2 regions of the Streptomyces albidicamelliae genome follow, and region 2 is predicted to be linked to the other one. Evidence: riboswitches for the same ligand, from Rfam matches in the RefSeq annotation. Region 2 holds a riboswitch; the other holds the start of a gene.
What was found. A riboswitch is a leader RNA that binds a small molecule or an ion and turns the genes downstream of it on or off. The one in region 2 is predicted to bind guanidine.

Region 1: linked by a shared signal. The riboswitch ahead of N8I86_RS35060 (MBL fold metallo-hydrolase) and the one ahead of N8I86_RS15805 (DMT family transporter) in region 2 are both predicted to bind guanidine.

Annotation. Positions count from the first base shown of each region.
Region 1 is NZ_CP106795.1:7,764,643-7,772,182, reverse strand. It holds gene N8I86_RS35075 (GlxA family transcriptional regulator) at 1-118, opposite strand, end outside; gene N8I86_RS35070 (hypothetical protein) at 439-699, shown strand; gene N8I86_RS35065 (PP2C family protein-serine/threonine phosphatase) at 1,049-2,251, shown strand; guanidine-III (ykkC-III) riboswitch at 2,296-2,363, shown strand; gene N8I86_RS35060 (MBL fold metallo-hydrolase) at 2,376-3,254, shown strand; gene N8I86_RS35055 (XdhC family protein) at 3,292-4,434, opposite strand; gene N8I86_RS35050 (xanthine dehydrogenase family protein molybdopterin-binding subunit) at 4,427-6,625, opposite strand; gene N8I86_RS35045 (FAD binding domain-containing protein) at 6,622-7,540, opposite strand, start outside.
Region 2 is NZ_CP106795.1:3,420,982-3,428,521, forward strand. It holds gene N8I86_RS15760 (DUF445 domain-containing protein) at 1-865, opposite strand, end outside; gene N8I86_RS15765 (SGNH/GDSL hydrolase family protein) at 1,032-2,420, shown strand; gene rdgB (RdgB/HAM1 family non-canonical purine NTP pyrophosphatase) at 2,508-3,110, shown strand; tRNA gene N8I86_RS15775 (tRNA-Leu) at 3,168-3,241, opposite strand; gene N8I86_RS15780 (HNH endonuclease) at 3,257-3,919, opposite strand; partial or broken gene N8I86_RS15785 (HNH endonuclease) at 3,916-4,194, opposite strand; gene bcp (thioredoxin-dependent thiol peroxidase) at 4,318-4,785, opposite strand; gene N8I86_RS15795 (DUF3618 domain-containing protein) at 4,879-5,208, shown strand; gene N8I86_RS15800 (GroES family chaperonin) at 5,309-5,611, shown strand; guanidine-III (ykkC-III) riboswitch at 5,700-5,768, shown strand; gene N8I86_RS15805 (DMT family transporter) at 5,806-6,126, shown strand; gene N8I86_RS15810 (transglycosylase domain-containing protein) at 6,142-7,540, opposite strand, start outside.

The DNA.
Region 1 (7,540 bases), 4.3 Mb from region 2:
GGACCTCGTAGGGCATGCTCGCGCGGGTCGTGAACACCTGTGCCGGGATGCCCACATCGAGCGGCTTGGCGCCTTCGAGGACGACGACGGCTACGCGGTGAAGACGCAAGGACGGCACGGGACCAGCGTAGATGCCGGGCGTCCGCGCCCCGGCCCGGTGCCCGTGCCCGCGGGCCACCGGCTCCCGCTCCGCTGTGACATGCAGGCCGGGCGAAGGGCGGTTAGCGTGAAGGGGAAGGGCCGCGTTCCCGGGGGGTACGCCCGCCCCCGCGGGCGAGAGCCCTGTCATCGGGGCCGACAGCCCACGTCGCATGTCGTGCTTCTCGTCCCCGCGCGGTTCCGTCCGTGGCCGCGTCCTACCTTCCCCATCGCGGCCACGGCACCTTCCCCCTCGTCCCGGAAACCCCCACAAGAGGTGGAAAGAAGGAAGGCAGGCCCATGAAAGGACAGCGAGCGAGGCGCCTGAGCGCGCTGACCGCGATCGGCGTTCTCATGGCCGGTGGCGCTGCCGTCGGAGCAGCGGGCTCGGCCTCCGCGGCCACTCCGGACCACGCATCGACCTACGGTGGCTGCTCCGGCGGCTGGTGGAACGGCTACTGCAACGGCTACGGAAACCGGGGCGACTTCTACCGCAACGGCTTCATCGGCGGCAACGGGTTCGTCGGCGGCGGCGGTGTCGTGGTGATCGTGCTGGGCTAGGCGGTGGAGAGGAACAACCGGCACAGCCACCGCACGGGACGGTCGGGGCATCATGCCGCGGCCCGATGACACGAGTTCGCACGGTTCACGCCGGGCCACGGCCCGGCGTGAACCGTGCGGTCGTGAACCGTGCGGCCGTCGGAACATGCCGCCTGGTGGAGCAATCACGGTGTGCCGCGGTTCGGCGCAGCAGGCTGGTGGTTCTTGTCGGGGCCGGGTGACGGGAGACCGGGGTGCGAAGGCCGCGTAAGCCGAACCGACGGGCGGGTCGTACTCCCCCGCGCCGTGCCACCCGCACCGCTCTCGCCGTTCACGCGCAGGCCGCGGCGCCCGCGCGCGGGAGCGACGGGTGAGGCTCGGACGGGGCCGCCAGGACCCGCAGGCCGTCTCGGCCGCCCGGACCGGGTTGCCCGCGCCACCGGTGTGGATGCGCTGGCTCCCGGTGCTGTACGTCGCGGGTCTGCTGGTGCTGGAACCCATGACGCCGGTGGACTGGCCGGTGAGTTTCGTGCTGGTCGCGCTGCCCCTGGTGGCGGCCTTCGCCCACGGGCCGGCGGTGGTGGCCGCCACGACGGTGTTCGCGATCGTCTTCGAAGGTGTCCTCGCGGGCACCCCGTGCTGCGCGGGCCGGGCCGTCGGCTATCTGTGGGACCGCCACTACGTGGCCTCCTACGTGTGCACGGCCCTGGTGGGGGCGCTCGGCACGGTCCTGGCCGCCCACCGCACCCATCGTGAGCGCACGCTCGCGGACGTCCGGTTCGTGGCCGACATCGCCCAGCGCGTCCTGCTCAAACCGGTGCCGCACCGGATCGGCGGCCTGCGCCTGGACAGCCTCTACCTGTCCGCCGACGCGGAGGCACGCATCGGTGGCGACCTCTACGAGGCCGTCCCCACGGCGTACGGCGTCCGGTTGCTCATCGGGGACGTACGCGGCAAGGGCCTGCCCGCGGTGGAGACCGCCGCCGCGCTGCTCGGCGCCTTCCGCGAGGCGGCGCACGACGAACCCGATCTCCCGGCGCTGGCGGACCGCGTGGAGACGAGCATGAGCCGCCGGGCCACGCAGCTCGGGGGCAGTGAACTGGCGGAGCGGTTCGTCACCGCGGTCTTCGCCGAGATCCCCCCGGGTGGGAACGTCGTACGGGTCGTCAACTGCGGCCACCCTCCACCGGTCCTCATCCGTCCCGGCGAGGTGCGCGAGCTGGACCGCGGGCGGTCGGCTCCGCCGCTGAACCTCGGCATGCTCGTCGGGGACACCTACACCGTCGACGAGTACGACTTCGGACCCGGCGACCAGCTCCTGCTGTACACGGACGGCATCACCGAGACCCGCGACCCGGCCGGCACCTTCTATCCGCTGCTCCAGCGGCTGCGGTCCTGGGGTCCGTTGCCGCCCCGGGAACTGCTGGAGAACCTCCACGACGATCTGCGGGCCTACAGCCACAACCGGCTCACGGACGACACGGCCGCGCTCTCCGTGTACCTGCTCGCCGACGAGCCGTCCCGGGCGGCCCCGCCGCCGGCCGACGCCGGCCGGAGCGGCGAACCGGGCTGACACCGGGGCCCCGGCCCGTCGAACAGGTGCGTGGTAGCGTCCCGGCGGAGGCGCGGACGTGCCTGCCCCGGACGAGATGTGCGCCGTACCCGGTCCGCCAAGACGACGCACGCGCGGAGGCATCGTGGACACCGGCACGCACCCGATCGACTTCGGCGGCACCCCGCCCCGGGCCCGCCCGCTGGAGGTGCGATGGATCCACGGCTCGCCGTCGGCCAAGCACAACACCGACCCCGACATCCAGGTCCACGCCTACGACGAGCACACCTTCGTGCTGCGGCAGAACAAGGCGGTGCACTACGAGGCGCCGTTCCTGTTCCTGCTGTGCGGCGAGGAGCGGGCCGTGCTGATCGACACCGGGGCCACCGAGTCCGCGGAGTTCTTCCCGCTGCGCAGGGTGGTCGACGCGACGCTCGCGGACTGGCTGGACCGCCATCCCCGGGACGGTTACGAGCTGCTTGTGCTGCACACGCACGGACACGGTGACCACGTCGCGGGCGACGGCCAGTTCGCGGACCGCCCCCGCACCACGGTGGTGAGCGCCGAACCCGCGGTCGCCTGGCGGTACTTCGGGTTCGACGCGGACCCCGACGCCGTCGCCCGGGTCGACCTCGGCGGCCGGGTGCTGGAGTGCCTGGCCACCCCGGGCCACCACGAGGCGGCCGTCACCTACTACGACCCGCCCACCGGGCTGCTGCTCACCGGTGACACCGTCTACCCCGGCCGGCTCTACATCCAGGACGTGCCCGCCTTCACCCGCAGCATGGACCGGCTGATCGAGTTCGCGGACCGCCGGCCGGTCACGCACGTGCTCGGCTGCCACATCGAGATGACGACCGAGCCGGGCGTGGACTACCCGGTCCGCACCACCTACCAGCCCGACGAGCCCCCGCTCCAGCTGACCCCCGCCCACCTGCGCCGGATCCGGGACGCGCTCGACGACCTCGGCGACGACGGGTCCCGGCGCGCCCACTCCGACTTCGTCCTGTGCCCGCACGACTGACCGACCGCGTCCAGGAGACGGACGACCGGGGCGGGGATCAGGCCGCCGCCGTGGCGCCACCCGGTTCCCGGTCGCGGTGGATCGGCGTTCCCGAACCGGTCAGCGGAGCACCCGTGCCGCCCCGCCGGGCGGCGACGATCTCCGCCGCGATCGACAGGGCGGTCTCCTCGGGGGTGCGGGCGCCGAGGTCGAGACCGATCGGCGACCGCAGCCGGGCCAGTTCGCGCTCGCTGACGCCTTCGTCCCGCAGCCGCCGGTCGCGGTCCTCGTGGGTGCGGCGCGAGCCCATCGCCCCGACGAACGACACCGGCAGGGCGAGTGCCGTCCTGAGCAGCGGTACGTCGAACTTCGGGTCGTGGGTGAGTACGCACAGGACCGTGCGGGCGTCGGTCGTGGTGCGCCGCAGGTAGCGGTGCGGCCAGTCGACGACGACCTCGTCGGCGTCGGGGAAGCGGGCCCGGGTGGCGAAGACGGGGCGGGCGTCGCAGACGGTGACGTGGTAGCCGAGGAACTTGCCGGCCCGAGCCAGCGCCGAGGCGAAGTCGATCGCGCCGAAGACGATCATCCGCGGTGGCGGCACGCTCGACTCCACCAGCAGGGTGAGGCCGCCGGGGCAGCCCGAGCCGTCCGCCGACACGTCCACCGTGCCGGTACGGCCGGCGTCCAGCAGGGCCCGCCCCTCGGCGGCGGCGTTCCGGTCCAGGTCGGCATGGCCGCCGAGGCCGCCCTCGTACGTGCCGTCGGCACGCACCAGCAGCGCGCGGCCGAGGAGTTGGGCGGGGCCGCGGGCGACGCGGACGAGGGCCGACGGTTCGCCCCGGAGGGCCGAGGACACGGCCGGCCCGAGGACCGCCCGGGCCGGCGCCCGCGCGCTCACCGGCGTGATCAGCACCTCGATCGTCCCGCCGCAGGTCAGTCCCACCACGAAGGCGTCCTCGTCGCTGTAGCCGAAGCGTTCGACGAGGCTCTGCCCGGTGTCGAGCGCCTGTCGGCACAGCTCGTACACCGCGCCCTCCACGCAGCCGCCGGAGACGGAGCCGATGACGCTGCCCGCGGTGTCGACCGCGAGGGCGGCGCCGGGACCGCGGGGGGCGCTGCCGCCGACGGCCACCACGGTGGCGACGGCGAACTCCCGGCCCTCCTCGATCCACTGGTCCAGCTGCCCGGCCAGGTCAAGCATCCGGCGCTCCTCCCGCCTCCGGTCCGTCGCCCGGCAGCGGCCCGGTTCCCGGCACCGGCCCGCCGACGGACGCCGCGAGGACACGGTCCGGGCGGATCGGGAGGTTGCGGTGACGGGTGCCGGTCGCGTGCCAGACCGCGTTGGCGATGGCGGCCGCCGCTCCCACGATGCCGATCTCGCCGATGCCCTTGATCCCGACCGGGTCGTTCGGGTCCGGGTCCTCGATCCAGTCGGCCTCGACGCGCGGGACGTCGGCGTTCGTGGCCACGTGGTAGCCGGCGAGGTCGGCGCCGACGACGCCGCCCGAGGCGCGGTCCCGCACGGCCTCCTCGTGCAGGGCCATGGAGATGCCCCAGATCATGCCGCCGACGAACTGGTTGCGCGCGGTGAGGGGGTTGACGATCCGGCCCGCCGCGAACATTCCGAGCATGCGCCGTACCCGGACCTCGCCGGTGGCGGGGTCCACGGCCACCTCGGCGAACTGCGCCCCGAACGAGTGCCGTTCGGCCGGCGCGAGGGCGCCGATGGCGGCGGTGGTGTCCGACCGTACCGTGATGCCCTCCGGGGGGATGTCCGTGCCGAGGACCAGCCTGTCCCGCAGTTCGCCTGCGGCGGCCGTGACCGCCCAGGCCCAGGAACGGGTGCCCATGGAGCCGCCGGCGATCATCGCCGGGCCGAAGTCGCTGTCGCCGATGCGGACCCGGACGCGCTCCGGGGGCACGCCGAGCGCGTCGGCTGCGACGAGGGTGAGGGCCGTACGGGCTCCGGTGCCGATGTCGGCCGCGGCGATCCGCACGCCGAAGGTGCCGTCCGGGTGGGCGGTCACGGTCGCGGTGGACGGCGCGGCGCCCGCCGGGAAGGAGGCGGCGGCCGTGCCGGTGCCCAGGAGCCAGCGGCCCTCCCGGCGCAGCCCGGGTCGCGGGTCGCGGTCCGCCCAGCCGAACCTGCGGGCGCCCTCCTCGAAGCAGGCGGCCAGGTTGCGGCCGGCGAACGGCAGGCCGGAGACAGGTCCCCTGTCGGGTTCGTTGCGCAGGCGCAGCTCGATCGGGTCGATGCCGCACTTCTCGGCGAGTTCGTCCAGCGCCGCCTCCAGCGCGAACGATCCGGGTGCCTCGCCGGGGGCGCGCATGAACGTCGGTGTGGGCACGTCGAGGGGTACGACGCGGTTGGCGGTGTGGTGGGCGTCGGCGTCGTACATCACGCGGGCGACCCCGGCGCTCGGTTCGACGAACTCGTGCACGGTGGAGGTGAGGCTGACCGAGCGGTGCTCCAGGGCGCGCAGGCGGCCGTCGGCGTCGGCGCCGAGCCGGACGTGCTGGGTGGTGGGGCTGCGGTAGCCGGCCAGCGAGAACATCTGACGCCGGGTCAGGACGACGCGTACCGGGCGCTGCAGGACGGTCGCGGCCATGACGGCGGCCACCTGGTGGGCGCGCACGCCCTTGCTGCCGAAGCCGCCGCCGACGTGCTCGGAACGGACGCGCACCGAGGCGGGGTCGAGCGAGAAGAGGTTGGCGAGTTCACCGATGACCCAGGTGGCACCTTGGTTGGAGTCGACGACCTCGAGGCGTCCGCCGTCCCAGTGGGCTGTCGCCGCGTGCGGTTCCATCGGGTTGTGGTGCTCTTCGGGGGTGGTGTACTCCTCGTCCACGACCGCGTCGGACGCGGCCAGTTCGGCATCGAGGTCGCCCTTCTCCGTCACGGCGGGCATGTGGCCGTCCACCGGGTGGGCGTCCGGGTGCTCGCCCGTGAACTCGACGTCGTGGGGCTGCTGTTCGTAGTGGACCAGCAGTGCCTCCGCGGCCTCCCGGGCCTGTTCGGAGGTCTCGGCGACGACGAGGGCGACCGGCCAGCCCAGGTGCGGTACGCGGTCGTGCTGGAAGACGGCGCAGGTCGGGTCCGGCGGGATGCCCAGCAGGCCGACGTAGTCGGTCGAGACGCGGGGCGCGTTGCGGTGGTCCAGGACGGCGAGCACGCCTGGCATGGCCAGGACGGCCTCGGTCTCGATGGCGCTGATGCGGCCCCGGGCGATGGTGGACAGGACCAGCCAGCCGTGCGCGAGGTCGGCGAAGGGGATCTCACCCGCGTAGCGGGCCGCTCCGGTGACCTTGTCCCGGCCCTCCACGCGGGTGTGCGCGGTGCCGACGGAGGGGGCGGGTGCGGCTGTCCGGGTTCCGGTGGTGGCGGTGGTCATCGGGCGGACTCCTCGGTGAGTCGGGTCAGCTCGGCCACCACGAGGTTGCGCATGAGGGCCACCTTGTATCCGTTGTGCGGAAGCGGCCTGGCCGCCGTCAGTTCGGCGTCCGCCGCCGCGGTGAAGGTCGTGTCGTCGGCGGGGGCGCCGATGAGGACGCGTTCGGCGGCCAGGGCGCGCCAGGGCCGGGAGGCGACCGCGCCGAGGGCCAGGCGCGCGTCCCGGACGACGCCGTCGCGGACGTCGAGCGCGGCGGCGAGGGAGCCGATGGCGAACGCGTACGAGGCACGCTCGCGGACCTTGCGGTAGCGGGAGTGGGCGGCGACCGGGACGGGCGGCAGCGTGACGCCGGTGATCAGCGCGCCGGCGGGCAGGGCGGTCTCCAGGTGCGGGGTGTCGCCGACGGGCAGGTAGAACTCTCCGAGCGGCGACTCCCCCGGCCCGTCGGGGGCTTCGTAGTGCACGACGGCGTCGAAGGCGGTGAGGGCGACGGCCATGTCCGAGGGGTGTACGGCCACGCAGTGGTCGGACGCGCCCAGGATGGCGTGGTTGTGGTGGTCGCCGTCCAGGGCGGGGCAGCCGCTGCCGGGCACCCGCTTGTTGCAGGGCACGGTGATGTCGGTGAAGTAGCCGCAGCGGGTGCGCTGGAGCAGATTGCCGCCGACCGTGGCCATGTTGCGCAGCTGGCCGGAGGCCCCGGCCAGCACCGCCTGTGCCAGCGCCGGGTAGCGCCGCCGGACCTCGGGGTGGGCGGCCAGGTCGCCGTTGGTGACGGTGGCGCCGATGCGCAGGCCGCCGTCCGGCGTGGACTCGATGTCGTCGAGGGGCAGTTCGCGGATGTCGATGAGCCGGTTGGGGCGTTCGACACCGGTCTTCATCAGGTCGACGAGGTTGGTGCCGCCGCCGAGGAAGCGG
Region 2 (7,540 bases):
GCATCTCGGTCACGAACCGCAGCAGCTCCTTGTAGACCCGCTCGCCGACCTTCTTGTCGACGAACCGCGGGGTCCAGCCGGGCGCGCCGCCCTCCACGGCGACCATCACGTCACCCCGGTGCAGCACCAGCCAGTCGTGGGCGCGGGCCACCACCAGGTCCACCACCCGCCGGTGACCACCGTCGGCGACGACCTTCTCCAGCATCTTCCCGATGCCCGGCGCGATCTCCTGCGCGTTCGCCCGCCGGGTGATCGCCTCCCCGACGACCGCCTGCACATCGGAGTCCCGCAGCACCGTCAGCGCGCCCCGCAGGGCCGTCGCCAGCTCGGCCGTCACCCGGTCCGCGTGCTCCGGCTCCGCCAGCCACGCCCCGAGCCGGCTGCCGATGCCGACCGCGCGCAGCCGCTGCCGTACGACGTCCCCCGACAGGAAGTTCTCCCCCACGAACTCACCCAGTGAGACGCCCAGCTGGTCCTTCTTCGTGGGGATGATCGCGGTGTGCGGGATGGGCAGGCCCAGCGGATGCCGGAACAGCGCCGTCACCGCGAACCAGTCCGCCATTGCACCCACCATGCCCGCCTCGGCGGCGGCGGCCACATAGCCCGCCCACGCCCCGGCGCCCTCGTGCTCGGCCAGCTTCGCGAGGACGTAGACCAGCGCCACGAACAGCAGCATCCCAGTGGCCGTGAGTTTCATGCGCCGCACCCCGGCCCGGCGCTCCTCGTCCGCGGGGGTGAACGCCGTCATGGTCCGGTACGACGCCGCCCGTCCCGGCGCGGCAGGCGCACCCTCCGGTGCCCGCGCTCCCGGTGTTCCCGTCTCCGTAGGTTCCATCAGCTCCACCCGCTCGGTGATCCCGCACACAATTGTCCCTTCCTGACCGACTCCCGGAACGAAACAGGAGTTCCCGGCGTCTCTCGGGAAGGGGATTTTGGGCAGGGCCCTGTCAGACCGGCCTGGCCCATGACGCATCATGGATCCATCGGATCGGAGCCTCGGGCTCCCATCTATCAAGGAGAACAACGCAAGCGTGACCAAGCGTCATGAGGGGGGCGCGGGGCCCGCCGCGGAGCAGCCGGAAGCCGCCGTCCCCGCCCGACACGGTGTGATCCTGGGCGCGCTCGTCGCCCTCGTCGTCGCACTGTCCACCGTCATCTACCTCACCGTCGCCGCCGACGACGGCACCCCCGGCAGCGCCCTCGCCGGCAACCGCACCCACCGCGACTCCGCCGCCGCCCCCGCCTCCACCGGCACCTGGGTCGGCTCCTGGGCCGCCGCGCCCGTGGGCGGCGAACCCGGCACCGAGGGCACCGGCCTGGCGGGCCGTTCCGTCCGCAACGTCGTGCACGCCGACGCCGGAGGTACGGGTGCCCGGATCACCCTGTCCAATCTCTACGGACAGTCCCCGCTGACCATCAGCCACGCCTCGCTCGCCCTCGCGGCCGGCGACGGAACCGCCGCGGCCGCCGCGGAAACGATGCGCCGCCTGACCTTCAACGGCAGCGCCGGTGTCGTCATACCCGCCGGCGGACAGATCGTCAGCGACGCCGTGCGCATCGCCGTTCCGCACGGCGGCGACCTCCTGGTCACCACGTACTCCCCCACCGCGTCCGGCCCGGTCACCTACCACCCGCACGCCCGGCAGATCTCCTACGTGGCCGACGGTGACCGCACCGAGGACCCGACCGCAGCCCCGTACACCCAACAGACGCCGTACTGGCGCTATCTGACGGCCGTGGACGTCCTCAGCAACGAGGCCGACGGAACCGTCGTCGTCTTCGGTGACTCCATCACCGACGGCGTCACCTCGACCATCGGCGCCAACCGCCGCTGGCCCGACGTCCTCGCCGGACGGCTGCGCACCGCGCTCGGCGGCGGACGCCAACTCCCGCGCTACAGCGTCGTGAACGAGGGCATCAGCGGCAACCAGGTCCTCGCCGACGGATTCGGCCGGCCCGCGGAGAACCAGAGCGGACTGGGCCGCTTCGGCCGCGACGCGCTCTCCCGCACCAACGTCAAGGTCGTCGTCGTCGACCTCGGCATCAACGACATCCTGCGCAACCCCCGGCTCGCCGACCCCGACCGCATCACCGCCGGCCTGCGCACCCTCGTCCGCCAGGCACACGCACGCGGCCTCAAGGTCGTCGGCGCCACCCTGATGCCGTTCGAGGGCCACCGCGGCTTCACCGCGGCCCGGGAGGCGGTACGGCAGCAGGTCAACGCGCAGATCCGGGCCGGCGGGGTGTACGACGCCGTCGTCGACTTCGACCAGGCCCTGCGCGACCCCTACGCCCCCCACCGCCTGCTCCCCGTGTACGACTCCGGCGACCATCTGCACCCCAGCGACCTGGGCTTCGCCAAGATGGCCGAGACGTTCGACCTGTACGCGCTCAGGGGCGCGGGCCAGGCGGAGCTGTAACCGACGGGGGCTGCAGCCGACGGGAGCGGTAACCGACGGGGGCGGGGCGGGCGGCGCCGGGCACGGGCGGCCAGGAATACTGGCCGCATGACCCGCCTGATCCTCGCCACCCGAAACGCCGGAAAGATCACCGAGCTGAGGGCGATCCTCGCCGACGCCGGGCTCCCCCACGAACTGGTCGGCGCCGACGCCTTCCCCGAGATCCCCGACGTCAAGGAGACCGGCGTCACCTTCGCCGAGAACGCCCTGCTGAAGGCCCACGCCCTGGCCCGGGCGACCGGCCTTCCCGCCGTCGCCGACGACTCCGGTCTCTGCGTGGACGTCCTGGGCGGCGCCCCCGGCATCTTCTCCGCCCGCTGGGCCGGCCGGCACGGCGACGACAAGGCCAACCTCGACCTGCTTCTCGCCCAGCTCTCCGACATCGCGGAGGAACACCGGGCCGCGCACTTCGCCTGCGCCGCCGCGCTCGCCCTGCCGGACGGCACGCAGCGGGTGGTCGAGGGCCGGCTGCGGGGCTCCCTGCGGCACGCCCCGGCCGGCACGAACGGCTTCGGCTACGACCCGGTCCTCCAGCCGGAGGGCGAGACCCGCACCTGCGCCGAGCTGAGCCCCGCCGAGAAGAACGCGATCAGCCACCGCGGCAAGGCGTTCCGCGCCCTGGTACCGGCGGTCCGGGAACTGCTGGGCTGAGAATCACAGAGAGGGCCCGGCACCTTTGATTCAAAGGTGCCGGACCCTCTCCGCCTGTGCGCCCGGTCGGACTTGAACCGACAACATCAGGCTTCTAAGGCCTGCCTCTCTGCCAATTGGAGTACGAGCGCCCGTAGCCCCCCACTTTACTGGGCGAGAGTACGCCGTCGCGGGCCGCCTCGGCACCAGGTGGTCGTCGTCGCGTGGCAGTTGGGGCACAGCAGGCGAAGGTTGCCGCGACGGTCGTCGCTCCAGTCGCCGTTGATGTGGTCGACCCCCAGCGTCATCGGCCTTCGCCGCCACTCGGGCCCGAGGCCGCACTCGGCGCACGCCTCCGGCACCCCCACCTCGTGGAGTGCACGGCGGAGCAGACAGGTGCGCGTCCGACGCCGGCCCTCGTGCTGCACCAGGATGCCCTCCGGACGCCTGACCCGGTCCGGGCGCCGCCTGCCGCGCTGGTGGGCCTGTCCGAGGAAGTGCTCGGTGGAAAGGCGGTGCTCGGCGATCCATGTGCGGAGCAGGGCGCGTTGGGTGCCGTTGTCCGGGCGGCCGAGGCGGCGCAGGGTCTCGGCGACGGAGACCGACTCGGTGACGGCCCTGCACAACTCGTCGGGTCCGGGGCGGGCGCGCCCGCCGGATCGGGCGAAGTGCGAGATGTCGATCCCGAAGTGAGCGAATCGCCGCGCGAGGTAGCGACGCACCTTGCCGTAGGGACGCGTACCGAAGTACGCAACAACCTCGTCGAGGCTCGCGCACCGCTCGGCGGCTTCGGCCAGCCGTTCACGTGTGTACCGCACGCCACCGCTCATCGGGCGCCGCCTCGGGGCCTCTTGGCCCGACCGCGGTAATCGTCCGTGGTCGGATGGCAGTTGGGGCAGAGCAACCGAAGGCCGCCGATGCGGTTGTCACGCCAGTCGCCGTCGATGTGATCGACCTCCAGCGGGAGCGGACGCCCCCGCCAGACCGGCTCCGTGCCGCAGCCGGCGCAGCGCTCCTCGATGCCGAGTTCACACATCGCCCGCTCGAGTCGCCGACCGGGAACGCGCCGAGGCCGGTATACGTACTGGCCGCCATCGAGTGTCTCCCTGACGGGCAGGCGTTCCCGCCCGTACGGAGTAACGCACCGGTTATCGGACAGTCACGTCCGGAGGGACGGCGGACGGCCCGCGCCGGGGGGCCGGGGCGGGCCGTGGGGGGAAGCTGGGCCTCAGATGCCGAGGTCCTTGATGATCTTGGCTACGTGGCCCGTCGCGCGGACGTTGTAGAGGGCGCGTTCCACCTTGCCCTGCTCGTCGACGACGATCGTGGAGCGGATCACGCCCATGTAGGTCTTGCCGTAGTTCTTCTTCTCGCCGTAGGCGCCGTAGGCCTCGGTGGCCTTCTTGTCCGGGTCGGCGAGGAGGGTGACCTTCAGGGACTCCTTCTCACGGAATTTGGCCAGCTTCTCCGGGGCATCCGGAGAGATACCGATGACGTCGTAGCCGGCGCCCGCGAGGACGTCGAGGTTGTCGGTGAAGTCGCAGGCCTGCTTGGTGCAGCCGGGAGTGAGGGCGGCGGGGTAGAAGTAGACGATGACCTTGCGGCCCTTGTGGTCCGACAGGGAGACCTCGTTGCCGTCGGCGTCGGGGAGGGTGAAGGCGGGGGCCACGTCCCCCGGCTGGAGTCGCTCGCTCATCGGGCCAGCGTAACCGGGGGGCCTTGCGATGCGGCGCGGGGATGAGCTGACAGACTGTTCGGAACAGCATCAGAAGACTTCGGAGGCCGTACGGTGGCGGACACGTCGGACACGAGAACACCGGCGCAGATCGAGGCGGACATCAGGCGCCGCCGCGAAGTGCTGGCCGAGACGCTCGACGAGATCGGGATGCGGGTGCATCCGAAGACGATCGTCGGGGATGCCAGGGCCAAGGTCGCTGCCAACATCGATCACACGGTCGGGCGGGCCTATGTTCAGGTCAATCGGGTGGTGAGCGAGGTCAGGGCGCAGTTCGTCGACGAGGACGGGGCACCCAGACTGGAGCGGGTCGTGCCGGTGGCGCTGCTCGCGGTCGGCGTCGTGGGGCTGCTCACTCTGGGCGCCCGGCGGCGCAAGGGCTGACCCGGCCCGGTACGGACGTGTCGAAGGCAGGTAGGTTCGAGGCGTGAGCGCCAACAGAAACCAGCAGAGCACCCCCCACCACGACAAGCTGCCGATCCGGATGCTGCACGACCGGGTCCTGGTCAAGCAGGAGACCGGTGAGGGCGAGCGGCGGTCGGGCGGGGGCATCCTGATTCCCGCGACCGCGGCGGTCGGGCGGCGGCTGGCGTGGGCCGAGGTCGTCGCGGTCGGCCAGAACGTGCGCACCGTGGAGCCGGGTGACCGGGTCCTGTTCGACCCGGAGGACCGGGCCGAGGTGGAGGTGCGGGGCGTGGCGTACGTGCTCATGCGGGAGCGTGATCTGCACGCCGTCGCCGCGGACCGTTTCGAGGGGTCGGAGGACTCCACGGGGCTGTATCTCTGAGCCCCCTCGCTCCTCGATCCCCCTGTCCCACCTTTGATTCGACGGCGGAGGGGGCCGGTGACCATGGTCACCGGCCCCCTCCGCCGTTCTTTTGCTATGTTCGAAAGCGAGCCCGACGAGACGCGCCGTACCGGGTCGAAGGCAAAGACGACGCACCGGAGGAAGAGTCGTCGCCCGTCTCGGAGGTGCCTGTCATGGCCTGGGTTCTGCTTGTCGTCGCCGGTCTGCTGGAAGTCGGCTGGTCGGTCGGGATGAAGTACACCGACGGTTTCACCCGGCCGCTGCCCAGTGTGCTCACCGGTGCGGGGATCGTCGCGAGCATGGTGCTGCTGTCGTACGCCGCGAAGTCGCTGCCCATCGGTACCGCCTACGGCGTGTGGGTGGGTATCGGGGCGGCCGGGGCGGCGGTGCTCGGCATGGTGCTGCTGGGTGAGCCGGTCACCGCCGCCCGGGTGTTCTTCGTGTGTCTGCTGCTGGTCGCCGTGGTGGGGCTGAAGGCGACCGGCGGTCACTGACGTCTCAGCCGCTGCTCACAGGTGCCTCACGGCCGCCGGGCGGTCAGTGGCTGGCCGCCGGTGCCGGCGGTGGTGCCGCCGCCCGGGGTGCCGCCCCGTCGGTTCCGCCGCCGGGGTGCCGCCGCCGGTCGTGGTGCCTCCGCCGGTGGTGTCTCCGCCCGTGGTGTTGCCGCCGGTCGCCGTGTCCCCGCCGGTGGTGTCGCCGCCCGTGGTGGTGCCTCCGTCGGCCGTGGTGCCGCCGTCGGTGGTGGTGCCTCCGTCGGTGGTCGGGCCGCCGTCGGTGGGGGTGCCGGTGGTGCCGCCGTCGGTCGGGGTGGTGGTCGGCCCGCCGTCGTTCTGTCCGCCGTCGGTGGTGCCGCCGCCGTCCTGGCCGCCGGTGCCCGGCGTGGCGGAGCCGGTGGCGCTGGGCTCCTCGGTCCGGTCGGCGCCCGGCTCCAGCCGGAGGTCGAACTCGGCGGCCGGTTTGCCCTTCAGCGCCGCGCCCGTGTACTGGGCCCAGATCTGGGTGGGCGGGCCCCCGCCGTTCATGCGGGCCTGGCCGAGGGCGCCGTACAGCGGCCGGTGCTTGGCGGTCACCGGGTCCTGGCCCATGACGGAGACGACCGTGGCCAGGTCCGGGGTGTAGCCGGCGAACCAGGCGGCGGTGTCCTCCTCCGCGGTACCGGTCTTGCCGGCCGCCGGGCGGCCGGCGGCCTGGGCGGCGGTGGCGGTACCGCTGTCGACCACGCTCTGCAGGATGGAGGTGGTGGTGTCGGCGGCCTCGCGGCTCACGGCCTGCTCGACGGGCTCCTCGGGCAGCTTGACGACGTCGCTGCCGTCCTTGGTGATCTTCTCGATCATGGTGTACGTGCCGTGCTTGCCGTGGTTGGCGAGCGTCGCGTACGCCTCCGTCATGTCGAGGACGCTGGCGTTGGCGGTGCCGAGGGCGATGGACGGGTACGGCTGGAGGTCCGGGGTGCCGGCGGGGATGCCGAGGTCGACCGCGGTCTGCTTGACCTTGGCGGGGCCGACGTCGACGGCCATCTGGGCGTACACGGAGTTCACCGACAGGTCGGTGGCCTTGCGGACGGTGATGTCGCCGTACGACTTCTCGTCCTCGTTGGACGGGGCGTAGCCGCCGCCGGTCCAGCCCTCGACGGGGCGCCGGCTGGTGCCGTCGTAGACGGTGTTGGGGGTGATCGTGCGGCCGTCCTGGGTGGTGGAGCCGTTCTCCACCGCGGAGGTGAACACGAACGGCTTGAAGGTGGAGCCGACCTGGAAGTCGCCGCGGGTCGCGCCGTTGGTGTACTGCTTCACGTAGTCGATGCCGCCGTACATCGCGACGACCTTGCCGGTCCTGGGGTCGATGGAGGCGCCGCCGGCCCGGACGTAGCTGTCGACCTTGCGGTTCTTCTTGTCCAGCTTGGACATCAGC